3 regions of the Synechococcus sp. UW86 genome follow, and region 2 is predicted to be linked to each of the others. Evidence: predicted binding sites of a transcription regulator. Region 2 holds the regulator's gene; each other region holds the start of a gene.
What was found. Region 2 encodes NtcA, which controls nitrogen genes in cyanobacteria. Its sites were predicted from a motif close to GTANCNNNNGNTAC; they were not measured.
Positions count from the first base shown of each region.

Region 1: DXY04_RS07730 (DUF4278 domain-containing protein) is a predicted target of NtcA. The motif match lies at 6,299-6,312, and genes of this name have one in related genera.
Region 3: urtA (urea ABC transporter substrate-binding protein) is a predicted target of NtcA. The motif match lies at 7,546-7,559, and genes of this name have one in related genera.

Region 1 is NZ_UCNU01000015.1:82,770-93,194, forward strand. It holds gene tyrS (tyrosine--tRNA ligase) at 1-670, opposite strand, end outside; gene DXY04_RS07695 (DUF1825 family protein) at 731-1,060, opposite strand; gene DXY04_RS07700 (response regulator transcription factor) at 1,262-1,969, shown strand; gene DXY04_RS07705 (hypothetical protein) at 2,065-2,634, shown strand; gene DXY04_RS07710 (GIY-YIG nuclease family protein) at 2,634-3,206, shown strand; gene DXY04_RS07715 (leucyl aminopeptidase) at 3,263-4,732, shown strand; gene DXY04_RS07720 (hypothetical protein) at 4,729-4,965, shown strand; gene DXY04_RS07725 (hypothetical protein) at 4,997-5,179, opposite strand; gene DXY04_RS12120 (hypothetical protein) at 5,402-5,569, opposite strand; gene DXY04_RS12125 (hypothetical protein) at 5,766-5,918, opposite strand; gene DXY04_RS07730 (DUF4278 domain-containing protein) at 6,053-6,220, opposite strand; gene DXY04_RS07735 (DUF3104 domain-containing protein) at 6,409-6,699, opposite strand; gene DXY04_RS12130 (hypothetical protein) at 6,931-7,083, shown strand; gene DXY04_RS12360 (hypothetical protein) at 7,124-7,279, shown strand; gene msrA (peptide-methionine (S)-S-oxide reductase MsrA) at 7,292-7,915, opposite strand; gene lpxB (lipid-A-disaccharide synthase) at 7,912-9,093, opposite strand; gene lpxA (acyl-ACP--UDP-N-acetylglucosamine O-acyltransferase) at 9,093-9,917, opposite strand; gene fabZ (3-hydroxyacyl-ACP dehydratase FabZ) at 9,923-10,378, opposite strand; gene lpxC (UDP-3-O-acyl-N-acetylglucosamine deacetylase) at 10,375-10,425, opposite strand, start outside.
Region 2 is NZ_UCNU01000009.1:511,928-522,352, reverse strand. It holds partial or broken gene DXY04_RS12530 (transglycosylase SLT domain-containing protein) at 1-1,666, shown strand, start outside; gene DXY04_RS12430 (hypothetical protein) at 1,754-2,257, opposite strand; gene DXY04_RS05055 (thioredoxin domain-containing protein) at 2,321-2,896, shown strand; gene thyX (FAD-dependent thymidylate synthase) at 2,941-3,663, shown strand; gene dcd (dCTP deaminase) at 3,674-4,267, opposite strand; gene DXY04_RS05040 (cob(I)yrinic acid a,c-diamide adenosyltransferase) at 4,267-4,866, opposite strand; gene rph (ribonuclease PH) at 5,012-5,755, shown strand; gene ntcA (global nitrogen regulator NtcA) at 5,814-6,530, shown strand; gene DXY04_RS05025 (DUF3084 domain-containing protein) at 6,558-7,709, shown strand; gene DXY04_RS05020 (resolvase) at 7,706-8,152, shown strand; gene DXY04_RS05015 (DUF3146 family protein) at 8,130-8,387, opposite strand; gene pth (aminoacyl-tRNA hydrolase) at 8,387-9,004, opposite strand; gene DXY04_RS05005 (TatA/E family twin arginine-targeting protein translocase) at 9,019-9,249, opposite strand; gene psbH (photosystem II reaction center phosphoprotein PsbH) at 9,259-9,459, opposite strand; gene psbN (photosystem II reaction center protein PsbN) at 9,544-9,684, shown strand; gene DXY04_RS04990 (glycoside hydrolase family 38 C-terminal domain-containing protein) at 9,672-10,425, opposite strand, start outside.
Region 3 is NZ_UCNU01000009.1:160,990-171,414, forward strand. It holds gene DXY04_RS03270 (alpha-amylase family glycosyl hydrolase) at 1-271, opposite strand, end outside; gene DXY04_RS03275 (glycosyl transferase) at 341-1,591, shown strand; gene DXY04_RS03280 (hypothetical protein) at 1,609-1,887, opposite strand; gene DXY04_RS03285 (DUF1830 domain-containing protein) at 2,066-2,311, shown strand; gene urtE (urea ABC transporter ATP-binding subunit UrtE) at 2,345-3,055, opposite strand; gene urtD (urea ABC transporter ATP-binding protein UrtD) at 3,052-3,807, opposite strand; gene urtC (urea ABC transporter permease subunit UrtC) at 3,804-4,931, opposite strand; gene DXY04_RS03305 (branched-chain amino acid ABC transporter permease) at 4,936-6,090, opposite strand; gene urtA (urea ABC transporter substrate-binding protein) at 6,184-7,476, opposite strand; gene ureG (urease accessory protein UreG) at 7,586-8,191, opposite strand; gene DXY04_RS03320 (urease accessory protein UreF) at 8,191-8,862, opposite strand; gene ureE (urease accessory protein UreE) at 8,859-9,311, opposite strand; gene DXY04_RS03330 (urease accessory protein UreD) at 9,417-10,352, shown strand; gene DXY04_RS03335 (urease subunit gamma) at 10,371-10,425, shown strand, end outside.

The DNA.
Region 1 (10,425 bases), on a different contig from region 2:
GCAGGTCGCGGCCCATGGCCACGTTGAACTTCTGATCGGTGCCGCCCAGCTCCACATCCGCATTCACCGCCACCGAGTCGTAGCCCTGCAGCAACGGGTAGAGGAATTCATGCAGGGCGATCGGGGTACCGCTGCCGTAGCGCTTGGAGAAGTCGTCTTTAGCCAACATCTGGCCCACGGTGCCTGTGCCCAGCAGACCGATCACCGCCGGCAGGTCCATGCCCTCCAGCCACTCGGAGTTGTATCGCACCTCCAGGCGGCCGGGGGTTTCGAAATCCAGCAGCGCCGTTTCCTTGGGCTGGTCTTGCCCCAACTGGCGCAAATAAGTGGAGGCATTGGCGGCCACCTGCTCCTTGGTGAGCTGCACGCGCGTGGCGCTCTTGCCAGTGGGGTCGCCGATCCGCGCCGTGAAATCGCCGATGATCAGCACCGCCGTGTGGCCGGCGTTCTGGAAGGCCCGCAATTTGCGGAACAGGATGCTGTGGCCCAGATGGATGTTGCTGCCCGTGGGATCGATGCCCAGCTTCACCCGCAGCGGCCTGCCTTCTTTTTCGGCCTGGGCCAACCGGGCCGCCAGGGCCTGATCCGCATCACTGGGATCCCCGGCCGGGAACAGGTCGGCCATGCCCCGCGACAGCCAATCCGGCAACGACGGGATGGAGTCCGGCATGGGGAGGCGCAACGAGCGAGCGCTGGCGATCGTACGAGTGCTGGTTCAGCTGGGGCTGTTTCAGCTGGAAGGCGGCTGCTCGATCTGCGCCTTCATCCGCTCGAGGGTGGAGTTCATCTGATCGAACATCTGCTCGGGGGTGATGCCGAACTGGCTGAGCTGGGTGCGCAGCTGCTCCACCGTGAGCTTGGCCTGGAAATCCTCGGAGAGTTCAAAGCGCTTCATGAATACCCGATAGCGGCCCATCAGCTCTTCCATCGTCTCGATGAACTTCTTCTTGCCCTCCCGGTCGAACTTGCCGTACTCACTGCCCAGCTGCATCAGCTGCTGGTAATCGCTGAACAGGCGCTTGGCTTCGTCCTGAACGATGTCGGAATCGAAGAAGGCCATCGTCGGCGTTGCTCACTGCTTCGGCAAAGTCTGCCAAGGATTCGCCAGGGACAACGGGGGTGATCGCCGCACCTTTGATGGCCGTTCACGCAAAGGTTTTGTACGGTCTTGCTGACCCGCACCACTCTCCGCTGGCATCCGAATTCATGGTGAGTTTCGGGCCGCCTCCAGGATGTGGACTTCACCGCTCAGCTCGGCGCGATGCGTGAGCTTCCCCAGCGCCATCGAGCCCTGTTGGAGGGGCGCCGCATCGTGGTGGCCTCCGCCGATCGCGTCTTGATCAGCGGCCTGGTGCACAGCCTTAGTGGCATCGGCTCCCTGGTGGGGGCCGCCAGCACCGAAACAGAAGCCCTCGCCTGCCTTCGCAACTCAGCCGCTGATCTGCTGATCTGCAGCGACCAGCTCGAGCGCGGCACCGGCCCCTCCCTGGTGGCGGCCGCCAAGGCCCAGCAGCCCTCACTGCGCTGCCTGATGTTGATTCAGCGTCCGTTGCTCAGCACGATTCACGCCGCGGCCAAGGCGCAATGCGAAGGGCTCTGCAGCCATGAACGCATCGGCAACGGCGGCTTGCTCAGCGTGCTGCGCGCCATGGAGAGCGATGGCAGCCACATGGATCCGGTGATTGCCGGCGTGGCCAACCACGACCGTGGCCCCAAAGGCGCCGCCCATCCCCTCAGAGACGTGCTGAGCCTGCGGGAAGAAGACGTGCTGCGCGGGCTCTGCAAGGGCCTCAGCAATCAGGAGATTGCCGATCAGCTGCACCTCTCGATTGAAACCACCAAGCACTGCGTCACCGGACTGCTGCGCAAACTCGATGCCAAAAGCCGCACCCAGGCGGTGCTGATCGCCTTTCAGCGCAACCTGGTGGATCCACCGCTGCCGATTCCCCGCTGGACCCCCTCGGCCTGAAAGAACCCGCTCGGTGTCAGAACGACCAGATGCGCCAGTTGCGCTGACGCAGCCCCTGCACCCTCGTTAAGGTCAGCCCATCTCTGCTGAGCAGCATGCCCCGCAGCCACTGGTTGGATCCCCTGGCCAGGCGGGTGCTGCAGGCCACCGGACAGCTGCCAGCACCACCCCGGCCGGCCCCCGCGCAACCTTTACCAACCGTGCCCGAGCCGCCGGCTTGGGTGATGGATGTGAACCGGGCCAGCCGCGATCAGTGGCTGCAACTGCCCGGCTGCAGCCAGGACACAGCCGATCTGCTGGTGCGGCTGCAGCGGGGTGGGGTGCAATTCGCCAGTGCCGATGATCTGTTCAGGCTGCTGGAGCTGCCGAGTGATCTGGCCAGGCTCTGGACCCCCCACCTCCTCTTTCAGTGGCACGGCGATGCCCCACCACAGCAGCAGGCCGCTCCCCTCGACCTCAACAACGCCAGCGCCGATCAGCTGGCGCTGCTGGGCTGGCCTGAACAAAGGCTGGCCAACCTGATGCGCGAACGCCGCCGGGCCGGTTTCAAGGATCTGGCCGATCTGCAGGAGCGGCTCTGCCTGCCCGCCAGCAGCGTGGAAGCCCTGATCGGCCGGGTGAGTTTCGGCAACCGCCGCACCGGGCCCAGCCTGCCGCTGCCCTGATGCAGGGGGATCTGTTCTCCACCGGCGCTCTGGCCTTCAACAACGGGCCTGATCTGCCCCTGCAACGGGAGCAGCTGCTCGCCTGGCAAGAGCGGCTGCATGCCCATCAAGCGCCTCAGTTCCGCGGCGAACGGGCCGGCGCGGCCCAGGGGGATCTGTTCGGTGCCAGTCCCGATGACGCCGCTGCGGCCATTGATCCACTGGCCCTAACCCCCCTGGCGATGAGTTTCTGGCGCTGGCCGGAACCGTCCCACCGCGGAGCAGCGATTTATCTGGTGATGGACAGACCAGCCCAGCTCGAGCAGCCGCTTCTGCTGTATGTGGGCGAAACCCTGGCTGCCGAGCGCCGCTGGAAAGGTGATCACGACTGCAAGGCCTACCTCGCCGCCTACGGCGAAGCCCTGCAGCGCTGTGAGCTGAGCGCCCAGCTGAGCATCCGCTTCAGCTGCGATGTGCCCCGGGCCACCCGCGCCCGGCGGGCCCTGGAGCAACAGCTGATCCAACGCTGGTGGCCGCCGTTCAACAAGGAAACCCGCCAGCGCTGGGCCACCCCCTTCACCGCAGAGCTCTGAGGGCCGAGGGCGTCGCAAAGGATCGCTACGCTCATCCTTTGTTGACGCGTCCACCCATGCGCTTCTCCCTGTCCTCCGCCGGTTTGCAGGAGTGGAACGGCGATGTGCTTGCGGTGGGGCTGCCCCAGGGCGATGTCGAGGCGACGGCAACGGCCCTGGAACAACGCTTTGCCGGCATCACCGAGGCCCTCAAGCAGCAGGAGTTCAAAGGAAAGCCCGGCGACCAACTAGTGATCACGCCCCTGGGCGGGGGCCCGCAGCGCCTGGTGGTGCTGGGCCTGGGCGAGAGCGATGGGATCGACGCCGAGCGCCTGCGCGGCGCCGCCGCCCGGGCCGCCAAGGCCGCCATCGGTTGTGAGGGCAGCCTCGGCCTGCACCTGCCCTGGGCGGGAACCGAGGCCACAGAAGCCGCCCGCATCTGTGCTGAAGCGGTGCGGCTCTGCCTCTACAAAGACCAGCGCTTCCGCAAGGAGCCGGACCCGCGCCGGATCCCCGAGGCCCTGGAGCTGATCGACCTCGACCCCGCCGCCGAAAGCGGCTTTGCGGCCGTCAATGCCACCTGCGCCGGTGTGGAACTGGCCCGGGAGCTGGTGGCGGCCCCTCCGAACGTGGTCACGCCAGCAGCCCTCGCCGACACGGCCGCCGGCATCGCCAAGGACCACGGCCTTGAACTCAAGGTGCTCGAGCGCAGCGACTGCGAAGCCAAGGGCATGGGGGCCTTCCTTGCGGTGAGCCAGGGCTCCGACCTGCCCCCCAAGTTCATCCACCTGATCTATCGCCCCGAGGGCGAAGTGAAACGCCGCGTTGCCCTGGTGGGCAAAGGCCTCACCTTCGATTCCGGCGGGTACAACCTCAAGGTGGGGGCCGCCCAGATCGACATGATGAAGTTCGACATGGGCGGCAGTGCAGCTGTGATCGGTGCCATGCGCAGCATCGCCGAACTCAAGCCGGCTGGCGTTGAGGTGCACATGGTGGTGGCCTCCTGCGAAAACATGGTGAACGGCTCCGCCGTCCACCCCGGCGACATCGTCACGGCCGCCAACGGCATGACGATTGAGATCAACAACACCGACGCCGAAGGCCGCCTCACCCTGGCCGATGCCCTGCTCTACGCCTGTGAGCAGAAGCCCGATGCCGTGGTGGATCTAGCCACCCTCACCGGAGCCTGCGTGATTGCCCTGGGGGATGAGATGGCCGGGCTCTGGTCCAACAATGACGATCTGGCGGAGGCCCTCGATGCCGCTGCTCAGACGGGCGGTGAAGGCCTCTGGCGCATGCCACTGCGGCAGTCCTACAGGGATGGATTGAAGTCATTGCTGGCCGACATGAAGAACACCGGCCCGCGGCCCGGTGGTTCGATCACGGCAGCCCTGTTCCTCAAGGAGTTCGTGGCCAAAGACACCGCCTGGGCGCACATCGACATCGCCGGCCCGGTGTGGAGTGACAAGGGCAAAGGCGTCAATCCCGCTGGTGCCACCGGCTACGGCGTGCGCACCCTGGTGAACTGGGTGCTGGCCCAGTCATGAGCCGCTCCCCGGTGCGCTGGTACATCAAGGCCCAGCTGGGGGTGCTGCTGCTCCCGGTGGGCCTCTGCCTGTTCGGCGAGGCGGTGAGCCGCAAGGTGGTTCAGATGCTGGGCAAGGACGCAGGTCCCTGGTTCTGGTACGGAACCCTCAGCCTGATCTGCATCAACGCCGGCATCGGTCTGATGATCGACAGCGGACTGACCCGAGGCTTTCCAGGACGACGTCAGAACTGATCAGGGCGCCCAGGTTCAGGACGAAAAATCCTCAGGAAGCGACAGCCTGCAATTCGAGTGCGCGGCCTGGGGTTTCCAATGCATGAATCTGCCACCGTGCTCGCTCGGAGCAGGTTTCCAACACCCGATCGAGATCATCCGATGCGTGCTTCGGCGACGCGTAGGGACCGATATGACGGGTGCCAAGACCATCCTTAATGGTCAGCAGATACATACAACCCTCCTCTCACCGCCTGATCGTAAGCATGGGCTGAAGCATCGTCGATGGCCGGAAACCCGTCTGTTCACTGAGAACTTGCTGAATCAATCAGGTTGCCGCGCTTAATCTTTTCAACAGGTTGGATGTTGGTTTCTTAAGGAATTCGACCAGATTTGATCAAGTAACGGGCGGCAAATCCCCTGGAGCGATACGGGGTATCGCTCCATTTCATTGGGCTCAGTTGGCTTCAGTGACAGCCGCTGGAGCAGCAGACCTGCCAGACATCTCACGCAGAGAGCCAGCAGCGCAAAGGGTTGAAAGCGCGATCGCAATCAGGGAGGCGCTGTTGATCAGCTTGAGCGCGACGGGCAGATGGGTGTTGACCATCTCGCGGACGTTTGCCATGAAAAAAGTTCATAGTGAACATGCTCATGGTGCGGCCCCTGTCAACGCAGCGAGGGCGCCCGCAGCGCCCGGCCTTTTTGTCGTAATGGCGACGACCAGCAACGGGAGCCCAGGCCATCCTGCGGGGGCTTCTTTCGGTGAAGGGGCAATGCGTCGAGCGGGGGTGATTAGGGAACGCCCCCTCTTTTTTTGGGCATCAGGCCACAAGAACAAGGGCGACGTTGAGAATCGCCAACCCCACCAGGAACACCGCCGCCAGCAACGCGGCTTCGGGGAAGAACTTGGCAATCACAAAACCCACCCCAAGAAACACCGAGGAGATCACGATGGCGGTGAGATCCGATCCCATCGGCGAATGCTGACTGGCTCGCCCACAGGATGTCGGGATCTCCCTTGGACCGTGGCTTGCCTCCATCCGACTGCCCAACAAAAAGCCCCTGCCCTTGAAAGGGGGCAGGGGCAGGAACCAACGGGTGCTTCGGGCTACTTGGTGTAGGTGACGCCCCGGTAGGTGAGGGTGCGGCGGCTTTGGCCGATAAGTTCCTGGCGGCAGGTGTTGTAGTGCTCGCGGCGGTAGGTCAATTCAACGCAGGCCTTGGGAGTGGCTGGAGCTGCTGCGTAGGTGTGGCCTCGATAGAGAAGTGCAGTCATTGGATGTTCCTCGAAGAAATCCAAGTCCCCGTTCCATGGCTTGGAGCATCTGCGCCCCCAAGAGGGGGTGAACGTTTTGTAGCAACCGCTACAAACCACTTATAAGACAGCCGTCAAGCCCGTGCCGTTCGCGCGAATACACACCGCCCCTTGATCAAGGCCCCTACTCGATCAACAGCCCTTCTTGATCAACAGCCGGAAGAGACAGGCGCACTGGTGGGCCATCCATCCATCGACCAGATCACATCCGAGACCGCATCGGCATTGATCCATTTGATGACGCCCGTATCCACGTCAGCCACCTGAAACAGCGACGGAAGCCTGGGGTGGCGAGCACTTCCCTCGCAGAAGAGCACCTGCCCCATCCACCAATCCCCTTGATCGAGCTGGTCTCCAGCGACGATCACAAAGTGCCCTGGGCGGACGTGGAGAAAGGGAGCCTCCGCCTTCACCGCGAGATCACCGTGATCAACCGACATGAGCCACCCAGGAATCAGTACGCCTGTACTCATAGCCATGGCGATATGGGTTGGGCAAGCCGTCAATCGCGCTGGCGTTGACGCGCAGACGTGTTGCCAGACACTGACGTAAGCACTTTTGCTCCCTGGACGTTGCCCCGTGGGCGTCTAGGTTTCGTAAGTCTTCAGATCCGTAGGCCCCCTTTCGATCGCACAGGGCCCTGAGCCTGCCGCTGTCGAGAACGCCAATCGATGACTGACCGCACTCTCAGCATTTCCGATGCCCTGCGCGAAGCGCAGCTGCAGCGCCTAGAAGCCTCCCTGGCCTGCAAGGCGGCATCCAAGCCTCAGGCCACAACACAGCCAGCAAAAGACAAGAACAAGGACGCCAAAGCAAGCGACTGATCGCAACAGTCCCCACGCATTCCTTGCTCAGATCGGCATATTGAGAACACCGGCACGTGCCGGTGTTCTCAAGTGCTGTGCTGTGGAGTCGCTGCTCTCGATCCTGTTGGGCGTCGCCCTCGCGTGGGCGATCACGCGGGTGATCATCTGGCTGAGCGACCGTGCGCGCATCCGCGGGCGCTCAGCAGAGGAATAAGCTGCGACAGCTTTACTTCCCCCAGGCGCTACCGGAGCGAGCGTTGTCGCCCCAGACGCTGTCGAGCCTGCGGTCACGACCGCAGCTGAACCGGTAGAAGTTGTATTTGACGGCGTTGTTCTCCGCGTAGTTCTGGTGGTATCCCTCGGCGGGCCAGAAGCGAGCCGCCTGTCGGAGCTCCACCTTCAAAGCAAACCGGGGTTGTCCGAGCTCACGGGCCGCCGCCGCCGCACTGGCCTCAGCCGCCTGAGCCTGGGCGTCATCAACCGTGAAGATCACCGGCCGGTAGGAATCACCGCGGTCGCAGAACTGGCCGCCGCCATCGAGAGGGTCCACATTGCGCCAGTAGCTGCGCAGGAGCTCCGCGTAGCTGATCTGATCCGGATCAAAGCGCACCTGCACCGCTTCCTGATGCCCCGTCGTCTCACTGCTCACCTGCCGGTAGGTGGGGCGCTCCAACTGCCCGCCGCTGTAGCCGCTTACGGCATCACGCACCCCAGGCAGATGTTCCAGGTCGTGCTCCATGCACCAGAAACAGCCACCGGCAAAGACCGCCGTCTGCAGCTCAGCCATGGCGCGCTGGGGCCAGCTGAGCAGCAGCAGGCAGGTGAACAGCAGCAGCAGGATTCGTTTCATCCGATCACCTGATCAAAGATGGCCTTGGCCGCCCGCTCGGTGACCCCAGGAGCACCCAGGGTGGTCCGCAGCCGTGCGTACCCCTCCAGCATGGCCCGGCGCTCTGGGGTGTCAGTCAGCAGAGGAAGCGCCCTCTCCACCAGGGCTTCGGCCGAGAGCTCGTCCTGGAGCAGCTCCGGCACCAACCGCTGCTTGAGCAACAGATTCACCGGCGAGATGTGATCCACCTGGAAGCGCAGCACGTGGCGGGCAACCCAGGCCGTCAGTCGGCTCACGCGGTACCCCACCACCTGGGGAACCCCCTGCAAGGCCAGCTCCAGATTCACCGTGCCGGATTTGCCCAAGGCGAGATCCGCCGCCGCACAGAAGGTGGTCTTCAACCCATCCGCTTCAGCAGCGGGAATCACCCGGGCGTTGCGCACACCGGCCTCCTGCAGCGCTGCCGCCAGGGGGGCTTCGAACTCCGCAAGCCCAGCGGGAAGAAGCACCTGAAGATCGGGGTGGCGCTGCTGCAGCAGGGCTGCCGCCTGGGCCAAGGGTGGCATCAGATAGCGCAGCTCCTGGGGCCTTGAAGCCGGCAGCAGCAACAGCACCGGCGCCTCGGGATCCAGGCCAAGTTCACGGCGGGCGCTGGCACGCTCCGGCAGGTTCTGGAAGCTGTCCAGCAGGGGATGGCCCACCCAGCTCACATCCGCACCGCGGGCGGCATAGAACTCGGCCTCGGCTGGGAAGATCGCCAGGATCCTGTCAGTGAAGTCCAGCAGACGGGTGCTGCTGCCATCACCAAAGCGCCAGGCCCACTCCTGGGGAGCGATGTAATACGTGATCGGCAGCTCAGGCTGCTGGCGCCGCAGCCGTGTGCCCAAGCGCACATTGGCCCCGACATAATCAATCAGCACCACCCCATCAAAGAGCTGTTCCTCCAACAGCGCATCCACCCGGGACTGGAGCCGCAGCGTGGGAAGAATCAAGGGGAGGGCCTCCCAAAGGCCGATCGCCCCCATCGGCGCCGTGTCTGCGATCAACACCGCACCCGCCGCCTCCATGCGCGGGCCTCCAAGGGCTAGCACCTCCAGCTCAAGCCCCCGTCGTTCCGCCTCCAATCGAAGGGCGCGAATCAACAGGCTGCCCTGCAGATCACCGGAAACCTCCCCGGTGCTGATCAGCAGCCGAACCATCAGCGGCCCTGCACTGGCATCGGCCCCCGTCGGCCCTGCCCCATGGAGGCTTCGAGGAACTGGCAGAAGTGCTCAGCCGCCGGCAGCAAGGGCTGGCTGCGGGCCTGCTGAAGCGCGTCGGCAATCACCAGGTCAGAGCGATACATCAGGGTCCAGGTCTCCTGAAGCTGCTTGAGTTCGGCACCGTCATGGTTGGCAGCCAACCCACTCCGCCGCAGACCCACACGGTTCAACCCCCTCACCCGACCGGGATGGCCTTCGACCAGGCAATAGGGGGGAACATCCCGGTCGACGCGGGTCATCCCGCCCACCATCGCCATTCCACCGATGTGAACGAACTGGTGAATGCCCAGACAGCCACCAATCACCGCACGGTCTTCGATCACCACGTGGCCCGCCACCTGAATGGCATTGGACATCACGATGTTGTTGCCGAGATCGCAGTTGTGGCCCAGATGGCAATAGGCCATCAGTAGGTTGCCGTTGCCGATGCGGGTAACCTCGCCCTCATCGGTGGCGCGGTTGATCGTCACGCATTCCCGCAGCGTGTTTCCATCACCGATCAACACCTCAGTGTTGGCACCGCGGTACTTGAGATCCTGCGGCGGAAGCCCGAGACAGGCACCCGGGTACACCTTGTTGTCACGGCCCAGGGTCAGCCGACCATCCAAGACGGCATGGGGACCGATCCAGGTGTTCTCACCGATCACCACCTCAGGGCCGACCACCACACCCGGGCCGATGACCACGCCGGAGGCAAGCTCAGCCTTGGGGTCCACCACCGCCGTGGGGTGGATCTGCTGTGACGCCGTTTGCTGCAACATTCCGCTCAGTCCACCAGGGAGAACATCAATTCCCCGGAGCAGGCCAGATCGCCGTCCACCGTGGCCTCCGCCTTCACCTTGCCGAAACGTTTGCGCTTGAGGCTGAGCAGTTCACAGCGGATCACCAGCTGATCTCCAGGAACCACGGGGCGCCGGAAGCGTACCCCGTCAATACCGGCAAAAACGAACAGTCCCTTCGGCAGATCGGGCATCTGGGTCACGATCAGACCACCCACCTGCGCCATCGCCTCAACAATCAGCACCCCTGGCATCAGGGGACGCTCGGGGAAATGCCCCTGAAACTGGGGCTCGTTCATGGTCACGTTCTTGATCGCCGTGGCCGAAACCCCGGGCTCATGGGCGATGACCCGATCCACCAGCGCGAAGGGGTAACGGTGCGGGAGCAAACCGGCGATCTGCTCGCTGGTGAGCACGACGTTTGGGGTGGTGGATTCAGTCACAAAGCGGCTGCGAGATCGGTGTGAAGACCATGGGATCCCTTGTACAC
Region 2 (10,425 bases):
TGGTTCACCGCAACTGCTCCATGGCCAAGGCTGGGGGCGCGATCCGATGGCGGCCGTGGTGCTCGAACGGGCAGCCCTCACCGCCGCCACCCAGGGCAAGCCATCGGACGCTGCTGAGATCTGGCAGCGCCTGTTGGATCGCTTTCCCGCAGCACCCGGCTCCTCTTGGGCGCGATTGGCGCTTGGCGACAACGACCCCGTTCTTCATCAGCAGCTGCTCCAGCAGCAACCCGCGCACCCCGCAGCACTGACCTTGGCGACTCGGGATGGCTCCGAAGCGCTGGCAAGCCATCAAGGCGCCCTGCATCTGGCCCGTTGGAATGCGCGCCGAGCCGGCGCCCTTGGGCTGATGCGTGACGCCTGCGAGGCCACGGGGGCGCAGGCACCTCAACCCGACCAGCGCCAGACCTTGGCGCAAGCACTCGCAGAACAAGGCCATTCCGACACCGCATTGACCTGTCTTCAGGAACTTGATGCCTCCCCGGAGACCCAGCTGGCCATCGGTCGTTCTCTGCTGCTGGATGGTGACCCTGGTGCGGGTACAGCCCGGCTGCTGACGCTGGCGCAGAACCACCCAAACCACCCCGCCAGCCTTGAAGCAGCGCGGATCCTGAGCGAACCGCTTGATGCCCAGCCTGGGGTTCTGGATGCCCTTCCGGCCGCCCTTCAGGAGCGCTCAGCCGCTGTTGCCGCAGCTCGCGTGCGACTCGCCGGCGGCGACGGGGCGGATGCCGCCCTGAGCCGCTGGCCCAACGACCCCGACATCTGGCAACTCCAATGGGACCTCGCCCGCGAGGCGTTTCTGGCTGAGGATTGGGATCGTGCCCGCGCCCTGCTGGAACGCCCCGATGAGGATGACCACCTGCCTCCACCGTTGGAGACGCGGCGGCTGTTCTGGTTGGGACTTAGCCACAAGCAACTCGGCGAAACGACAAAGGCAGAACGCACCTGGCGCCGCCTGATCGGGGCCTTCCCCGGGGGCTACTACCGCTGGCGCGCCATGGAGCACCTGGGCGTGGCCGAACCTCTGGCGTTGCGATCCCCAGACCCGCAGCAGGAGCCGCCAGCCTGGCAACCACTCAACAGTCATCACCGCCTGGTGAACGAGCTATGGCGCCTGGGCCAGGTTCACGCCGCCTGGGAGGCCTGGCAGGCCCAGGCAGACCCTGCAGTCCCGCCGCCACCTGAAGAACGTCTCGCCGAAGGCAGGCTGCGCCTGGCCATCGGGGACACCTGGATGGGACTGGATCAGCTCTGGTGGCTCAGCCTCCGCTGGCGTGATCCGAGCTGCCATCAACGGGGCCTTCTGCATCGCAGCCAATTCCCTCGCATCTTCGAAGCCGAGATAAAGACAGCAGCAGAGCAAGAAGGTATTCAGGCCAACCTGCTGCGAGCGATCGCCAAACAGGAATCACGCTTTGCTCCTGGTGTCGTCTCCCCTGCTGGGGCCGTTGGCGTAATGCAATTGCTGCCCTCCACAGCCACAGAGATGGCTGACGCACCAACCAGCACGCTGATGCTGAAAGATCCCGCCAACAACTTCGAACTGGGCGCGCGCTACATCAACCACCTGCTGGAGCAATGGGAGGACGACCCCTTCCGCAGCATTGCCAGCTACAACGCCGGGCCTGGTGCTGTGGCTTCTTGGAAGCAACCCACGGATCAAGACGACGATGCGCTCTGGGTTGAACGCATTCCCTACCCGGAAACACGCTTCTACACCAAGAAAGTGCTCGACAATCTGCTCGGCTACCTAGGCGGCAATCAACCCTTCTGCAAAGAGAATGGCGCTGGGGTGGGGCAGAAGCGTGCCGGCGATGATGCCAGCGATCACAACCAAACTCATCAGAAGCAGGCAGATCCCAGCGGCGGGCAGAACACCGATGCGGATGAGATCGAGCCTGGCCAACAGCACGGCTGAGGCCAAGATCAACACGTCGGTGAGCACATTGAGCTTCAGCAGGTAGATGCCACCGGTGATCACCAACAGCAGCGTGACCACCAACGTCATCACCCGACTCGATGCCATCAGCAACGACACCTGGCGCAACAGCAGATCGGGCATGGTGCAGAAGACGACAACCACCTGCGTCTGCAGCAGCACGAAACCCCAGAACCAGGCCGCACTCACACCGTAGAGGGACGTGAAGGAGGGCTGCACAATTTGCCAATGGTTGCCGAGCACAACCGCAACGAGAAACAGCACCGTCAGCAACGGCGCCCGAACCGGAAGGCTCAGCAGTCGCAGAATTGGCATAGCGTCAAGGTAGCGGCGGCCTTTCGAAGGAGCTGCCAGAGTGATCGCTGCGGTTGACGTGCGATGACAGGCACCCCGGAGTCTTCGCCCCTGGGCACAGCGCAGCGATGGGTGCTGGTGCTTATTGCGGTGGCTCTGGCCATGGGCCTTGTGGTCCTACGCGGTGGCATTCAGAGCGAAAGCCCGATGGAGCAGCTGGCGAGACGATCCCTCGACCCACAAACAGCGTTAACCAATGGACGCCCAACGCTGATCGAGTTCTACGCCGATTGGTGCCAGGTCTGCAGAGAGATGGCACCTTCGATGCTGACTTTGGAGAAGCAATCGGGAGATCGACTCGATGTTGTTCTGGTCAACGTCGACAACCCCCGTTGGCAAGATCTTGTTGATCGCTACGACGTCAACGGCATTCCCCAGTTGAACCTGTTCAACGCTGAGGGGGAAGCCAAGGGACGATCCCTCGGCTTGCGCAGCGCTGAGGAACTCCAGCTGCTCACCACAGCACTGCTTGAAAATCAGCCGTTGCCGGCCTTGCCTGGCGTCGGCAACATCAGCCAGCTGCTGACGCCCCCCTCTGCGAACAACGCGATGGCAGGGGCCTCGAGCCCAGCCAACGCGGGGCCCCGCAGCCATGGTTGACACGCCTCGCCATGATCACCACAACTCGTCACTCTGACGCTCCCATGGACCGCTTTCGGGTCGATCTGATCGCAGCTACGCCGAACCCGCAGCAATGCGTGTACGCCGCCATGCATCAGGACTACAGCGAAGGATTCGTGGCCGGAGATCGTGCCACCTGGCCCGATGAGCAGCGGGCTGGAGAGATCTGTGTGAAACGGCTGCTTTCTGGAGAGCGCGGCCACTACGGCCCGATGGAGCATGCGCAGATCGTGCTGAACGTGGGCTGGTTCCCGCACTCGGTGATGCAGCAGGCCCGCACCCACCGGGTTGGGGTGAGCTTCGATGTGCAGTCGATGCGTTACACCGGTGAACGCATCTGCCGTGCAGCGGATGGAGCCCTGGACCTGGAAGAGGTGTTCTATCTGAGGCCCATCGGCGAGTACAGCGATCGGCAGGGCAAGAAATACGCCTACACCGAAGCACTACGCCAACAGGATCTTGATCTCTGCCATAGCGCCGCCGAGCGCTACAGGGATCTGCTCAGGGCGGGCTTCGCCGAGGAGCACGCCCGCGGCATCCTTCCCTTCGACTACCGCCAGCATTTTGTGGTGAGCTTCAGCCTGCGGGCGTTCCTGCACTTCATGGACCTGCGGGCCAAGCTCGATGCCCAGCTGGAGATCCGCCAGCTCTGTGATCTGATGTGGCCCCACATGGTGGAGTGGGCCCCTGAATTTGCAGCCTGGTACGAGAAGAGCAGGCTGCACCGGGCGCGTTTGGCCCCCTAATCAGAGAGAACTAGACCTTGGCCAGCGTCACCCGTTCCGGTTGGTGCTGGTACTTGCCTTGTCGATCGCTGTAGGTGGTCGAGCAGGGATCACCCTCAAAAAACAGCAGCTGACAGATGCCCTCATCGGCATAGATGCGGCAGTCAGCACCAGAACTGTTGCTGAATTCAAGGGTGAGGTGACCCTCCCAGCTCGCTTCTGCCGGGGTGGTGTTCACGATGATTCCAAGGCGAGCATAGGTGCTCTTGCCCAAGCAGATCACGGTGATGTTGGGGGGAACCCTCAACTTCTCCAGGGCCACACCGAGGCCATAGGAATGGGCCGGGAGAATGAAATATCGCCCGTCTTCATCCTCATGAAGGGGAGTGGGTTCGAGGTTGGCCGGGTTGAACCGCTTGGGGTTCATCACCGTGCCTGGAACATGCCGGAAGATCAGAAATTCCTGGGGAGAAAGGCGTAGGTCGTAGCCGTAGGAGGAGCAACCAAAACTCAGCACTGGCCGCAGCTTCTGTTCCGGCTCCAGGTGACGGACCAAACCGCTCTGGAATGGCTCGATCATTCCCTGCCCGGCCTGTTCAGTGATCCAGCGATCGCACTTGAGCATCAGAAACCTCGGCGCAACTCCGTGACTTGATCTGCCATCTCCACCACACCGGCGGGGATTGCAGGTCCAGTGATGATCACATCCATCGAAGCGGGCCGCTGCTTAAGGGCTGCAATCACGTCCGCCTCATCCAGGTATCCGAAGGCCACGGCAAGGCCGAGTTCATCCAACACCAGCTGGTCGAGATCTCCCTGGATCAGATGCTGACGGCAGATGGACCAAACCTCAGCCACCGCATCCGCACCACCGGGATGCCCCGGCGAGGAGAGGCAGAGGGGCACTTCCGGCCGCAGCCAAACGAGGCCTCCGCAGAGCTGCACCCGGCCGGCCGGTCCCTGCTGTACGCCCCCTTTGAGGAACTGACTGATCAGAACACGACTGCCCAAGCCGGCAGCTCGCATGGCCTGGCTGAGAACAGTGGCGAAACTGCCTCGATAAGGCGACGTATGCACTTGCAGCTGCCCTTCGGGAGCCACCAGATGTAGGGGTGGCGGATCAGAGACGGCAGGCAAGGGCCTCAGGCCCGCCCGTTGCAAGGCCTGCTGATCCCGATCCAGGGAATTTTGGAAGGATTGGGGGTCGGCGAGGCTTGTGGTCATCACGGAAGCATCTGTCCGGGCGACCCCGGCAAGACCTTGAATGTAGCGGCGAGATCACATTCCACAAGGGGATTGACACCACCCATGGTGTTTGGACAGGGCGAGAACCAACCGCCTGCGAGGCTTGACGAACTGCACACCAACGATGAGCCAATCCCCTGAACAACGCACTGATGGCCGTCGCCCGCAGCAGTTGCGACCGTTCTCGGTGACCTGGAATCCCATGGGGTTTGCCTTGAGCTCCCTTGTGGTTCACACCGGCCGAACCGCTGTTCTCTGCAGCGTTTGCTTGGAGGACAAGGTTCCCCGCTGGCGCAAGGGAGAAGGATTGGGATGGCTCAGCGCCGAATACCGGTTGCTGCCCGGATCCACCCCACAGCGGCAATCACGGGAGCTGATGAAACTCTCGGGTCGCACCCAGGAAATTCAGCGGCTGATCGGCCGAAGCCTGCGCGCCGTAATCGACATGGAGCGTCTAGGGGAGCGCACCTTGCTGATCGACTGCGACGTGATCCAAGCGGACGCCGGCACCCGGACGGCCTCGATCACCGGGGCTTGGCTCGCCCTGGACCAAGCCTGCCGATCCCTGGTGGACCAAGGAGTGCTGGAGCAATCGCCCCTGATCGATCAGGTGGCGGCTATATCCGTGGGCTTGGTTGATGGCCAGGCCTTGCTGGATCTGGACTACAGCGAAGACAGCCGAGCCGAGGTGGACCTGAACGTTGTGCAGTCCGGCGATGGCCGTCTGCTGGAAATCCAGGGAACTGCGGAGGGTGCGCCCTTCAGTCGCAGCCAACTCAATGAGCTGCTGGATTTAGCAGAGCCGGGATTGACATCCCTGATGCAGGCGCAACGCCAGGCCTTCAACGAGCACAGCAGCGTTACGTAATAACCGCTACATGGCGGCCACCGCCGGCTCCGTAACTTCGCCACACCAGGGGGTTGTCATGACCAGTAGCCGAGGTTTCAGCCGATACGCCCCGCAGATGGTGGCCCCAGCTCCCAGCGCAGAGCCCGCCAACCGTTCTCTGCTGGAGATCATCCGGGATCTCGATGGCGCTAGCAGTGAACTGGTGGATCGCAACAAGACCATCTTTTTCCCCGGAGATCCCGCAGAACGGGTGTATCTGATCCGCCGGGGAGCCGTTCGTCTGTCCCGCGTCTACGAATCGGGAGAAGAGATCACCGTGGCCCTGCTCCGCGAGAACAGCCTCTTCGGGGTGCTGTCACTGCTGACAGGCCAACGGTCCGACCGCTTCTATCACGCTGTGGCCTTCACCCGGGTCGAAATGGTGACGGCACCAGCGACTTCCGTGAAGGCCGCCATCGAAGCAGACACCAGCGTTGGCCTGCGCTTGCTTCAGGGTCTCTCCAGCCGGATTCTGCAGACCGAGACGATGATTGAAACCCTCACCCATCGGGACATGTCATCCCGGCTGGTGAGCTTCCTGCTGGTGCTTTGCAGGGACTTCGGCGTGGCAGATGAGCTGGGCATCACCATCGACCTGCGCCTGTCCCATCAGGCCATCGCTGAAGCAATTGGCTCAACACGCGTCACAATCACGCGTCTGCTGGGAGACTTGCGTCAATCCGGTCTGGTTCAGATTGACCGCAAGAAAATCACCGTTCTGGATCCGATCGCGCTGGCCAAACGCTTCAGCTAGGCCTGCCATCGCCCGACTTGTGCAGCCATGAGCGGCTGGGCACTGATTCTGGTTCTGTTGGTGCTTGGGGGCGTGCTGTCGACCCTGGGCGACCGCTTGGGCAGCCGCGTCGGCAAAGCGCGACTGAGTTTGTTCAGCATGCGCCCACGGCGCACCGCCGTTTTGATCACGGTGTTGACCGGCAGCCTGATCAGCGCACTCTCACTTGGCCTGATGCTTCTGGTTAGCCGGCAGTTGCGGGTGGGCCTGTTTGAACTAGATGCCCTGCAGGAGAAACTCCAAGACAGCCGTCAGCAGCTAAAGGCAGCCGAGCGGGAACGGGACAAGACCCAAACGGAAACCAAACGGATCGCCATTGAGCTCGAGCAATCACAGCAACGGGCCAACACCCTGCGCCTCGAACTGGCTCCTCTTCAGAAGGAGCTGGCCCAACTCGAAGCCGAACGTGAACGCCTCAGCCAGGACATCGCCTCCCGCGATGCGGACATCCAGCGCACGGAAGCCGAACTCAACAGCGTTCGCAGCCGCATCCGAGCCGGTGAGCAGGAACTCAAAGAACTGGAACGCAATCTGGTCGCCTTGCGGCGTGGATCGGTGGTGATCAGCAGCGGACAGACCTTGGCAAGAGCAACGGTTCGACTCGATGCTCCGGACCAGGCCAAACAGGCTGTCGACAGGCTGTTGCAGGAGGCCAATCTCAACGCCTACAGGAAAGTGCGACCTGGCGAAGCACCCGAACGGCAGTTGATCCGCGTTCCGCGCAGCGATGTGGAACGCCTGCAAAGCATCATCCGCAAACCGGAGACCTGGGTGATCTCGCTGCACTCAGCCACCAATGTGCTGCGAGGTGAAACAGCGGTGTACGCCTTCCCCGAGGTGCGTCCGAACCGGCCGGTGACCCAACGCGGAGACGTGCTGGCCACCACCACACTGCAACCGGATGAACGCACTCCAGAGGGCATTCGCACACGATTGAACCTTCTCCTGGCCTCGGCCTATGCCGAAGTGCAGCGGCGGGGATCCCTGACCGAAGGCCTTCAGTTCGATGGATCAGCCCTCTCCCAACTGGCCCAGACCCTCATGGAAGGAACCAGCCAAAGCGTGGTCTTGGACGTGATTTCCGCAGGGGTCAGCGACAGTGCCGATCCTGTCGTCGTCACCATTCAGGCCTCCCCATGAAACGGGTGGCCGTCCTCGATCCAGGCCGCTGCAAATGTGGTCTTGTGCTGGCCGATCTTCAGCTCGGCCTCGTGCGCGAAGGGCATGTGCTGGCCCCGGAGGCCGTCGAACCCTGGCTGGAGCACTGGAATCAAGACCGCGCTCTCGACCGCATCCTGATCGGCGATGGCACGGGAAGCCGAGCCTGGATCCAGCGACTGGAACGGCTGGGCCATCTCACCGTGGTTCCGGAGCAGGGAACAACCCTGAGGGCGAGACAGCGTTACTGGGCGCTATGGCCGGCTCGAGGTTGGCGACGGATGCTGCCGGCAGGACTGCGCGTTCCACCGGTGGATCTGGATGCTGTTGCAGCTTTGGTGATGCTTGAGGAGCACCTGCAATGCCGCCTGAAATGGCCTGAGCCTGCTCCCACGTTCTCGCTCAGAACCTGGCCCGGACCATGAAGGTGTAATCACCCCCCGGTTCCAGCCTGTAATCAGAACGCACCAGAAACCGCCGCAGGGCATCCTCGATCAGGGCACGTCCCAGGGATGGCTCCACTACCAATTCACCGCGATCAAAGGCCCAGGAAAACTGCCACTCAAACCCTCCAGCAGAAACTTCACCCTCCACGCACTTGGCTTGAAAACACTGGCGGAGCACACGCAAATGGGCCGTTGTCGCCGGAAGTGCCGGCATCAGTCGACCGACTCCAGGTCATAGCGGAAGCCGTTGATCCAGGTTCCAGCGCGCTCAAAGCTCTGGCGCTGAAGACGTTGAATCCCATCCAGAACAGCATCGAGAACAGCGCCCACACAGGGTTGCTCCGCCTTGCTGAACGGACCAAGAACATGGGACACCGTTCGGGCGCGGCGTTCGGCAGGGTTCTCAGCCGGCGCACCAATGCCGATCCGCAGCCTGGGGAACGCCTGGGTACCGAGATGCTGAATGGTGCTGCGCAAACCGTTGTGCCCGCCGGCACTGCCCTGGGCCCGCAACCGCAAACGACCCAGCGGAAGATCCATGTCGTCCACCAGCACCAACAATTGGTGAGGCTCCAGGCCGAACCAATCGAGAGCCGCACGAATGGCACGACCGCTGTCATTCATGTAGGTCTGAGGCATCAGCAAGCGCAGCCGCTGCTCACCAACCCCTGTATCGGCTGCAAGACCGTGCAACTTGGCTTGCTGACGAAAACTGAACCCAGAGCGCTCACCCAAAAGCTCGAGGGCCATGAAGCCGATGTTGTGACGGGTGCCGGCGTATTTCGCACCCGGATTTCCCAAACCCACCACCAGCTTGAGATCAGTGGTCATACCGCTGGAACGACTCAGTCGCTGGGGGGAAGTTCTTCAACCGGCTTCGCAGCCTCACCGGAAACTTCCGGTTCAGCCATGGCTTTGTTGATCTCGCGTTCGAATTCCTTAGAGGCAGATTGGAAGCCCTTCAGGGTTTTACCAAGAGTCCGACCAAGCTCGGGCAGGCGTTTCGGCCCGAAAACCAACAAGGCAACAGCGCCGATAACCGCCATTTCGGGGAGACCGACGCCGAAGATGTTCATGGGTGCAGATCAGCCGAGGCCGTTCCAGTTCACGTTGATGCCCTCGAGGATGAGGGACTTGTTGTACAGCTGAAGAATCACCAGCAGAAACACCAGGAACAGCACCATGAAGATGCCCATCACGGGAGTGGTGCCCCATCCAGGAACCACCTTGCCATACTCGGAGTTTAGTGGGCGGAGAAGGTCTCCCAGACGGGTGCGTTGTGCCATGGCGACGCCGGGTCTCGGGTGGTTTGAAGTCTCGATACTGTAGGGGCCGACTCCGGTTCGGGGTTGATCCTGTCGAGAGATGTGATGGAAACGTCGTCCCCAGCCCTGTCCGTCGCCATTGGCGTGCTCGCCGTTTTGTTCGGACTCACCGGATTTGGCGTGTATCAAGCCTTTGGCCCTCCATCAAAAGCACTCGACGACCCGTTCGACGATCACGAGGACTGATCCACCACCAGGGAGACGAGTTCTCCTGGGGTGATCACCACGGCGGGAGCGGACATTGAGTCGGCTTCCCTGCGGACCCTCCACCCCGCTCCGGGGGTCCAGCGACAGCGCGCTGATCCCGAATTGAGCAGCTTCAGCAGGCAACCATCGGCATGGCGCTCCAACCCCACCGGCGTGAGTGGAAACGGCAGCGATGGAAACCATTGGCGCTGCTCCGCCGGCAAGTCCGCACACCACCCGGGCTCACGAAAGGCAATGGCCGCCTGCGACACACCGGCATCGCTCCATGAGCCGGCGAACGGCATGAGGGCCAAGCGCTGGCGATGCCACCCCTGATCAGCGCTGGGATCTGGCCAGGTCGGGCCCCGCAGCAGCGAAATGCCAAGTCGGTCTGAAGACCAATCCACACCCTGGGGGCCGTCCAGCAACACAGCCATCCCGCCTCCGGGAGCCGCCGACTGCGAGACGAACCAGGAGATCACAGGCACTTCCCAACGGGCTTGTTCCCGAGCCGTCATCGGTGCAGCCGGCCGTTCGATCACCCCTCCACTGGTGTCGGCAGCGATGCGGACGGCGGGGGTCGCCAGCGGCAGCTCAAGACGCAGCAACTCATGGGTCTGGCGCCAGTCGATACCGCAGATCAGCTCCAGCCAGGGCGTGTCGGCCTTCAGCCGCAGGTCCAGACGCATGCAACTGGCACCGAGCTGGCGCCGCAGCACCAGATGCGCCACCAGGGGGCCC
Region 3 (10,425 bases), 350 kb from region 2:
CAGCTGCGAAGGGCTGCAGATGGCGATTCACAAACGTCTTCAAGGCCTGAAGCCCAGGAAAACCCTGCTCACCAATGGTGTCGGCGTAGGTGATCAAGACCACATCGCCACCGTCCCAGCGATCGATGTGTTCTGCCATATCGCCATCTCCTGACGATTGGCTCAAGATCTGCAGCAATTGCGACGACAACTCCTTGCCATCCCCGGAAGAATCGTTCGGGTACAGATCGCCAAGCAGGGTCCGCAGCGTCTCGTCGCGCGGGGGCTGCATCACCTTCCTCCTCCAGACCTTTCAGGTATGGGGCAGGACTCTGACCTCTGTTGTTGCATCGAACACCACATGGATTTTCAGCAGGGCCTGATCAGCACCGTCCATGACTACAGCTTGGGCAATCTCGATGCGGTTGCCTTCAACCGGGAGCTGAGTCAGCGACCCACAACCCTGCTGATCCCCTGCCTAATGGAGGAATTCAGCCGCCCGGCCCTCGCCCTGATTCGCGACACACTTTCGAGCCTGAAGGGACTCAACGAACTGGTGGTGGCTTTGGCAGCCACGAGCGCCGAGGACGTCAAAGCGGCGGAAAAATTTTTCGAGGGGATGCCCTTCCCCGTTCGGGTGCACTGGACCAACGGCCCCGCCGTACGGGAGTTGCTCGAATCCGTCGGCGAACTGGGGCTCGACGTGACCGGACCACCAGGCAAGGGCTGGGCCGTCTGGCAGGGGCTCGGAGTGGCTTGCCAGAACGCTGAAGTTGTTGGCCTGTTCGATGCCGACATCAGAACCTTTGGATCGGCGTATCCAGAGCGGATGCTCCGTCCCCTGCTGGATCGATCCCACGGCATTGCCTACGTGAAGGCGTTCTACAGCCGCCTTTCCCTCGAAACCCAAGCGCTTCAGGGCCGAGCCACCCGTCTGTTTGTTGGCCCACTGCTGGCCAGCCTGGAGCAAATTTTCGGACCTCTGCCCTACCTGTCGTACCTGCAATCCTTCCGCTATCCCCTGGCTGGTGAATTCGCCTTCACCACCGATTTGGCGATGAATCTGCGCATCCCATCGGACTGGGGGCTGGAGGTGGGCCTGCTGTCTGAGGTGTATCGCCATGTGGCCTCCAGCCGAATCGCTCAAGTGGATCTGGGGTTGTTCGACCACAAACACAAGGAGCTGGGCCAACAACCCAGCGAAGGCCTGCAGCGCATGGCGGGCGAAATTTTCGGCACGGTGTTGCGCGGCCTGATGGAACACGAAGGCTGTGTGATGTCGATGGATCAACTACCGACCCTTGAAGTGCTTTACCGGCGGGTTGGTGAGGATCGCGTAAGGCAGTTCGGCCTTGATTCAGCCATCAATCGGTTGCCTTACGACCGCCATGGCGAAGAACTGGCGGTTCAAAACTTCGCCGGCCTGCTGCGACCCGGCCTGGCCAAACTGATGCAGGCGCCGATTGCCCACCAGCTGCCCAGCTGGTCGCGACTGCGCAGTTGCAATTCAGCCCTTCAAGCTGATCTGGCCGCAGCAGGACAGGCAGATCGCACATCCTTGAAACGCCCGAATCACAATCCGCAACGCATCACCTCTGAGCTCGCTGCTTGAAGCCAACGCATTGAGCCTCAGCCCAGCTGCTCCCGCTCTCGCGTGATCCAAACTGTTGCAGCGCGCTGGGAATGCCACGCCTGAAGCAATTGCTTGGCCAAAACCTGCAGCTGCTGTGGATCAATTGTTGATTCGATCGCGCGATTCATCCGCTCAACATCGAATTGCTGAGAAACACTCAAACCGATCGCTTTCTCCATTCTGCAATCCCCATGATCGACAAAGCAATCATGCAAAAAGCGGCGAAAAAGAATTGTTTCAGCTGAAACGAAAGAGCCACTCTGTGCGATCTTCAAAACGCTAGTGGGCACTCACTTCTCAAAGCCCAGAGCAAAATCGTGACGGTCGATACACAATTGACCGACTCTGTATCAACTCATCTGTATCAAATCTAAAGGCGTGCTGATTCGGTGACCAATCAAACACTCCTCTTGTCTTAAGACCACGAGATTGGCATCATTCCAGATGCTCAAGATGATTGAGTGTGTTTACCAAAACGACACCAGCCGAATGGTGATCGTGAAATGCATTGGTGCCGACCACTTCTACCGAGAGAAGGTGGTGATGCCCACAGAGGTCTTTTGGTTTGAAGCCCCCGAGGATGCGCGCCTGGAAATCTGGAAAATGTCGATGACAGGGCAGATGCTGCACGTGCGTGCCGACGTAAGCGATTACGCCATGAATGAAGAGCCTGCAACAGAATCCATCTGGGCCAGCTGAACTGACCCAGAAGAAGCCATCAGAAGCGAAGCTCTAAACGCTCAGGAACTGATCAACAACCGTCTGGCTGAGTTCACTGGTTGAGCCACTGGCAACAATGCCGCCCCGTTGCATGGCGTAGTAGCGGTCAGCCTGGCGAACGAAGTGCAGATGTTGCTCCACCAGCAACACTCCGATCCCGGTGTCGGCGATGATCCGCCGAACAGCAGCTTCAATATCCTGAACAATGTTGGGCTGAATGCCCTCCGTGGGCTCATCCAACAGCAGCAACTTTGGCTTGCCAAGCAACGCACGGGCGATGGCCAATTGTTGTTGCTGACCCCCACTCAAATCGCCGCCCTTACGCGGTAGAAACTCCTGAAGGATCGGAAACAGCTCATACACGAATGGATCAATGTGGCGATGCCGGGCCAATCCACCCGGCAACGCCTCCATCCCCAAAAGCAAGTTTTCTTCCACCGTGAGCTGGGGGATGATCTCGCGACCTTGCGGCACATAACCAATCCCGGCCCGAGCCCGCTGATGCGGTGCCTGACGATCCAATTGAGCACCGTCGAACGCCATGGTTCCGGAGCGGGGGCGCAACAGACCGATCAGCGATTTCAAAAGGGTGGTTTTACCCACACCATTGCGGCCGATCAGACAAACCATCTCCCCCGATTTCACGCTGAGATCAACATCCCGAAGAATGTGACTTTCGCCGTAAAAGGTGTTGAGGCCTTGAATCTCCAGCAGGTTCGTCATTGGTTCTCCTCCTCAGTGGTGCCGAGATAAACCTCAATCACCCGGGGATCAACCTGCACCTGATCCATCGTGCCCTCACAGAGGACATGGCCTTGGTGCAGCACCGTCACCGGACTTTCAAGCCGCCGTATGAATTCCATGTCGTGCTCAATCACCAGCACGGTGTGATCCCCGGCCAACGACTTGAGCAGATCCGCCGTCAGATCGGTCTCCTCATCCGTGAGCCCAGCCACCGGCTCATCCACCAGCAACAGGTCGGGATCCTGACCCACAAGCATGGCGATCTCAAGCCACTGCTTCTGGCCGTGGGACAACGACCCAGCAGCCCAATCGGCACGGTTCTGCAGATTGACGATGCTCATCAGGTGATGAACACGATCGCGCTGCTCCCCATTCAGGCCCCCCACGAGCAATGACCAGGGCTGCTTCGGCTGGCTGACCGCTAAAGCCAAGTTCTCCTGAACGCTGAGCTTCTCGAAAACACGAGGGCTCTGAAACTTGCGGCCGATGCCAAAGCGCGCGATGCGGTGCTCGCGCGTTCCCACTAAGGAGCGTCCTTTGAAGACCACATCCCCTTCCGTGGGAGCGGTCTTGCCAGTGATCACATCCAGGAACGTGGTCTTGCCGGCGCCATTCGGGCCGATCACGGCGCGCAGCTCCCCAGGCTGAAGGCTGAGGTTGAGATCGCGCAGCGCCAAAAAGCCATCAAAACTGACGGTGATTTGGCGCAACTCCAATAAAGCCGTGCTCATGACTGAACCTCTTCCTGACCTTCAAGATCGAGACGTGGATAGGTCTCACTCCGACGGGCAATGCCGAATCGGTTGAGCCAGTTGCGAGGGCCATCGCCTCGGAACCAGCCAATGACGCCCTCTGGCAAGGCCGTCACCACGAGGATGAACAGGCCCCCTTGGATGAACAGCCAACTTTGGGGGAGAGCTTCGCTCACCAAACTCTTGGCGTAGTTGATAGCCACAGCGCCAAGGATCGCTCCCACTAGCGTGCCTCGACCGCCCACAGCAACCCAGATCACCATCTCAATCGAGAAGGGAACGGTCATGTACTGCGGCGAAACGATGCCCGACTGAACGGTGTAAAGCGCACCACCGATGCCTGCCAAACCACCAGCGATGGCGAAGACGATCGTCTTGAACAGGGTTGGGTTGTAACCGGCAAAGCGCAGCCGGGGTTCGTCATCGCGAATGGCGATCAACACGTCTCCAAACCGGCCCCGCACCACCCAGCGCAGAAACAGCCAGGCCAGGATCACCACCACAGAGGTCAACCAGAAGAATCCCCTCTGCATCTCCGGGGAACCCACCATCTGGCCGAACAGCTGGGTCACATCGGTTTTAAGACCGTTGGTGCCGTTGATCAGCTTCTGCTGGCCGTTGAAGAAATTGAAGAAAACAAGCAGGGCCGCCTGGGTGAGGATCGAGAAATAGACCCCCTTGATCCGGTTACGGAACACCAGGTTGCCGAGCACGGCAGCCAGCACGGCTGGAACCAGCCAGATCGCCACCAAGGTGAACAGCGGGGAATGGAACGGCTCCCAGAAGGCGGGCAACCGATCCACGCCATACAGGCTGAAGAACTCGGGAATGCCATTGGGCAGATCACCCGAGCTGTTGAGCTGCAGGTACATCGCCACGGCGTAACCGCCGAGGGCAAAAAAGATGCCCTGGCCAAGGCTGAGCAACCCGGTGAAGCCCCAGATCAAGTCGATACCCAGGGCAACGATCGCCAATGAAAGGAAGCGACCCAACAGATTCAGCCGAAACACCGGCAAAACAGCGGGCGCGGCAACGATGGCCGCAACGATCACCACCCAAAGGATGATCAAAGGCCAACGGCGTTGTTGAAAGGCTTGGAACATCAGATCAGGCCTCCACCATGCGTCCTTTTTGCGGGAACAGACCCGCGGGACGGAATTGAAGGAACACCACGATCAGAGCGAACACCATCACCTGGGCCATGCTCGTGGTGGCGAAGAAATTCACCGCGCCGGCCAGGGGAGCTGGCATGTCAGGCCAGATCGTCAGCAGACGTCCAGCACCGATCAAGTCGGTGAGCAGGCCAATGGCAAAGGACGCGAGCACGGTGCCCAACAGGTTTCCGACGCCACCGAGCACCACCACCATGAAGCAGCCCACGATGTAGGAGCCGCCCACGTTGGGGCCCACCGAACCCAGCAGGGAAACAGCAACCCCCGCCACACCGGCCAAACCGGAGCCGATGCCAAAGGTGAGCACATCAACGGTGTCGGTGGGGATGCCAAGGCAATCACTCATCGAACGGTTCTGAGTCACAGCACGAATGCGCATTCCCCACACGCTTTTGTTGAGGAACCACGTCACCCCAACCACCGCAACGATGGTGATCACGATGATCACCAGGCGCGGCACGGGAAAGGTGATGTCCATGAATTCGATCCCGCCGCGCATCCATTTGGGTGCCGTCACATCCACATTGCGGGAGGTGGCCCTGGCGATGCGGCTGATTTGTGAGGCCAGGCCACCGGCCAGCAGCACACCGCCCAGGGCTGAAACAGCCCAACTCCCCGCACGCACCAAACGAGCCCGAGGCCCCGAAAGAAGCGAGGAGGGAAGCAGCAGCGGCAGGCCAAAGCCCAGCACCAGCGCCAGGATCAGGCCGGCGGCGTGGGCCAGGGCAACACTCCGCACGAACTGCTGAAGAATCAAGCTGACGCCCCAGGTCGCGAGCAGGGTCTCCAGCGGGTTGCCGTAGAGCCGGCGAATCACGGTACGTTCCAGCAGGATGCCGACCACACCACTGACGATGAAAGCCAGGGGAAGCGCCACCAGCACGTAGGCGTTGTAAACCGGCTGCAGCGCAGGCAGCTTGAAGATCAGCTGCACCACGTAGGTGGTGTAGGCCCCAAGCATGATCAGCTCACCATGGGCGAGGTTGATCACGCCCATGAGGCCGAAGACAATGGCCAGTCCGAGGGCGGCCATCAGCAGCACCGAGCCGATGGCAACACCGTTGAACAGGCTTTCGAGAAGCAGTTGCACGGACGTGTGAAACGAAGCGTTCAATGAAACGACGAAAGGAGGAGCCCGTCACCGGGCTCCTCCCTGAAGAGCAATCAGGCTGTGATCAGAAGATCAGAGCTTGTACTTCTCACCCTTGGCGGCGTCGGTCCAGTCGCAAGCGAAGCCCTTGGAGCTGGGCTCGAACTGGTTCCAGGCCTGAGGAGCCACGGGGCCATCGGTGGATTCGAGGATCTCGAACTGGCCGTCAGCAGTGATCTGGCCGATGCGCACGGTCTGGGAGAGGTGGTGGTTGGGCATCACCTTCACAGGTCCCTGAGGAGCGTCAAACTCGATGCCGACCAGGGCCTCACGCACCTTGTCGTCGTCGAAGCTGTTGGCCTTCTCGACAGCCTTCTTCCACAGGTAGACCATGTTGTAGGCCGACTCCTGAGGGTCAGCGACCTGGCGGTCGGCGCCGTACTTGGCCTTGAAGTCAGCAGCGAACTTCTTGGATGCCGGGGTGTCGATCGACATCATGTAGTTCCAAGCGCCGTAGTGGCCCTCAAGGAACTCAGAACCGATGGTGCTGATCTCCTCTTCCGCGATGGAGTAGCTCATCACGTAGTAGCCGTTATCGGGGGTGATGCCGGCGTCCTGGATCTGCTTGAAGAAGGCGACGTTCTGGTCACCATTCAGGGTGTTGATGATCACACCACCGTCAGGCAGGGCCTTCTTGATCTTGGCGATGATCGGAGCAACCTCGGTGTTGCCCAGGGGCAGGTAGTCCTCACCGACCACTTCGCCACCCAGGGACTTGAGCTGTTCCTTGGTGATGGTGTTGGAGGTGCGGGGGAAGACGTAGTCCGAACCCACGAGGAAGAAGGGCTTGCCAGCGGCAGGCGACTTCTCATACATGAATTTGGTGGCAGGCTCCGACTGCTGGTTCGGAGTGGCACCGGTGTAGAAGATGTTGTTGGAACACTCCTGACCCTCGTACTGAATCGGGTAGTAGAGGAAAGCGTTCTTCGACTCGTACACAGGCAGCATCGCCTTGCGGCTGGCGGAGGTCCAGCCACCGAAGACCACGGGCACCTGGTCCTGGTCGATCAGCTTCTTGGACTTCTCAGCGAAGGTGGGCCAATCGGAGGCACCGTCCTCGACGATGTACTCGATCTTGTACTTCTTGCCATCAACTTCAACGCCACCGGCGGCGTTGATCTCATCGATCGCCATTTTCTCGGTGTCCACCAGGGTGGACTCGGAGATGGCCATGGTGCCGGTCAGCGAGTGCAGGATGCCGACGGTGACGCTGTCGTCGTAGTCAACGTTGGCAGCCTTGTCACCGCCACCGCATGCGGTCACGGCAAGGCCCAGCGATGCCGCGGCCATGCCGGCGAACAGACGCTTAGAGAGAGAAGAGCTCATGGTGTTCCAAAACAGGAATGTGCCTGACGGCAGCTGATGGAAGGTACGGATCAGCGCGTCCTAGTTTTGGTATCAAGAAGAACTAAATAGCGAGCCCAGCAGCAGCGAATCATCGATTCGGTAGCTGTTGCAACAGGAACCCCACCACCTGCTCCAGGCCTTCGCCGCTGTGGAGATTGGTGAAACACCAAGGCCGGTCTCCCCGCATCCGCCGGGTGTCCTGTTCCATCGCTGAAAGATCGGCACCAACCTGGGGAGCCAGATCAATCTTGTTGATCACCAGTAGGTCAGAGCGGGTGATGCCAGGCCCTCCTTTACGGGGGATCTTGTCGCCGGCCGCCACATCAATCACGTAGATGCAGAGATCCACCAGTTCCGGACTAAAGCTCGCCGCCAGGTTGTCGCCGCCGCTCTCAACCAGAACAAGATCGAGATTCGGAAACTGCGTCTCCAGCTCCGCCACGGCAGCTCGGTTGATCGAGCAGTCTTCACGGATCGCTGTGTGAGGGCAACCACCGGTCTCCACGCCACGGATCCGCTCTGGATCCAGGGCACCCGCACGGGTGAGGAACTGGGCATCCTCCTGGGTGTAGATGTCGTTGGTGACCACCGCGAGCTGGAGCTCGTCGCGCAAGCGGCGACAGAGGGCCTCCACCAGTGCGGTCTTGCCGGATCCCACAGGGCCCGCCACCCCCAGGCGCAGTTTGCTGCTCATCAGCTTCGAAACAGGCGTGAATACAGCTCAGCATGGGCAAGCTGCGCCATGCCCGCACCCACACCGCTGCTCCAGAGCTGCTGGGGATCGGCCGCCTGGAGCTGCTGCGCTTGGGAGGCAATCAGCAGCAGCAGCCGCTGTTGCAGCACCTGCGCTCGGGAGGGACCCAACGGCAGCAGCCGCACCGAGGCACTGAGCTGATTGGCAACCCAGCCGTAGAGGTACCCCTCCACCATGTCTCCCCCTGAAACCGACAGGCGCACAGCGGCCCAGGCCCAAGCCGCTGGCCAGCTCAGGGCCACAGGTTCAGGCAGGTCGTGCCCCATATCCGACATCAACTGCAGCAGCGACATCCCCATCTGACGCTGCTGCGCTCGCAACTCCGCGGCCTCGCGGGTGGCCAACAGCCAACCATCAAGATCGATCAGGCGCCCCTTGGCCGCCGCATCGGCCTGGGTGGACCACCCCACCAAAGCCTCCGCCAGAGGCCTTAATGCCGCGGCTTCCAGCCGCACCGCGCCCCGTTGCAGTTCAGCCTCCAACCAAGCCTGGATGGCCTGCTCATCGGCGATGGAGCCCGCCTGAATCAACACCTCCAGCCCCTCTGAATAGCTGAAGGCACCCACGGGCAGGGCAGGGCTGACCAGTTGCAGCAACGCAAGGGACGTCATCCGTGCTGATGGCCTCCATAGGCACCGCCTTCAGGGGCAAACGGCTGCAGACAGCGACTCACCGTCAATCCCCGCCCTTCCAGCATCGTGGCGAGAACGGAATCCTCCGGCAGCAACAGCTCCTGCTCATGCAGCTCCAGGGCGACATGGCGATTGCCCAGGTGATAAGCCGCCTGCAACAGCTCCAGGGGATGCGATCCCTGCACCCGCAGCAACGCCTCCGGCGCTGCCGTCACCTCCACAACGGTCGAACCGGACTGATCCCCCAACAAGTCACCGGGCTGGAGAGAACCCTCACGGGGCAACTGCAGAAGCACCGGACGACCGCAGGAGGTGGTGCGACGGCCCCGCAGCACCGTGCGCTCTTCGGCCGTTAACGGCAACTGCAGATTGGCCGTGGCACTGCTGTTCTGAAGGCGCTGCTCCAACACGACCACCGCATCCGTCACCAGCAGCTCCTCTCCAGTTCCAAAACAAAAGCGTGCCGATCAATCAGCAGCGCTTTGGTGTGCATTGCTACAGAGTTGAAGCCGGTGGCGGCGGAGCGTGAGGCCATGCAACGTCTCGATCCCTGGCACGGCCGCTGCGACCTGCAGTTTCATGCCACCAACGGCAGCACCAAACACCAGGGGGGCTGCACGGCTCCGTTCAAGCTGCTTCGCAGTGAACGCGGAGAAGACGGACGCTGCGAGCTGCCGGTGCTGCACACCGCCGGAGGCCTGGTGGGCGGCGATCAACTCAGCCTGGACTTCAAGCTTGAGGCCAACAGCCGCGGCCTGATCACCAGCGTGGCGGCGCAGAAGGTTTACGGATCGATCGGCCGCAGCCGCCTGCAACCCGAGGGCTGCTTTGCCCATCAACAGGTGCGCTGCTCACTGGCCAGCGGCAGTGACTTCGAATGGCTGCCGCAGGAACTGGTGCTGTACGCCGATGCCCTGTTCGAGCAGCAGCTGACGGTGACCCTGCCCCAGGACGCCTCCTTTCTCAGCGCAGAGATCGTGCGCTTGGGCCGAACCGCCGCCGGCGAAACCCTGCAGCAGGGACGGTGGCGCTCGAGCCTCACCATTCAGCGCCTCGCAGGCAACCGCTCAACCTGGGAGCTGGCGGATCGGGTGGAGCTCGGCGGCGCCAGCCTGGACAGCCCGCATGGGTTGGGAGGCGCGCCGGTGTTCGGAACACTGGTTTGGGCCGCACCGATGGCCATGGGTGCCGAATCAACAGCATCACTGCTGGAGGGAGCGCGGGCCGACCGCGAAGGCCTGACGGGCACAATGCGCTGCGGCGCCCTGAATCAGGGCCTGATCGCCCGCTATTCCGGCGAGTCCAGCCGTGATGCCCGCTTCTGGTTCAGCCGGATCTGGGAGCGAACGCGAACGATCCGGGGGCTGACAGGGCCTCGCATCCCCAGGGTCTGGCCCCTGCAGGAACAGCCTCTGCGCCGACAAACGTCCACTGTGAACGCTTTCGAGGCTGCAGCGGAGACACACTGAAGAAGACCGAGCTTCGCCATGCATCTCAGTCCCCAGGAAAAGGACAAGCTCCTGATCGTGACCGCGGCACTGC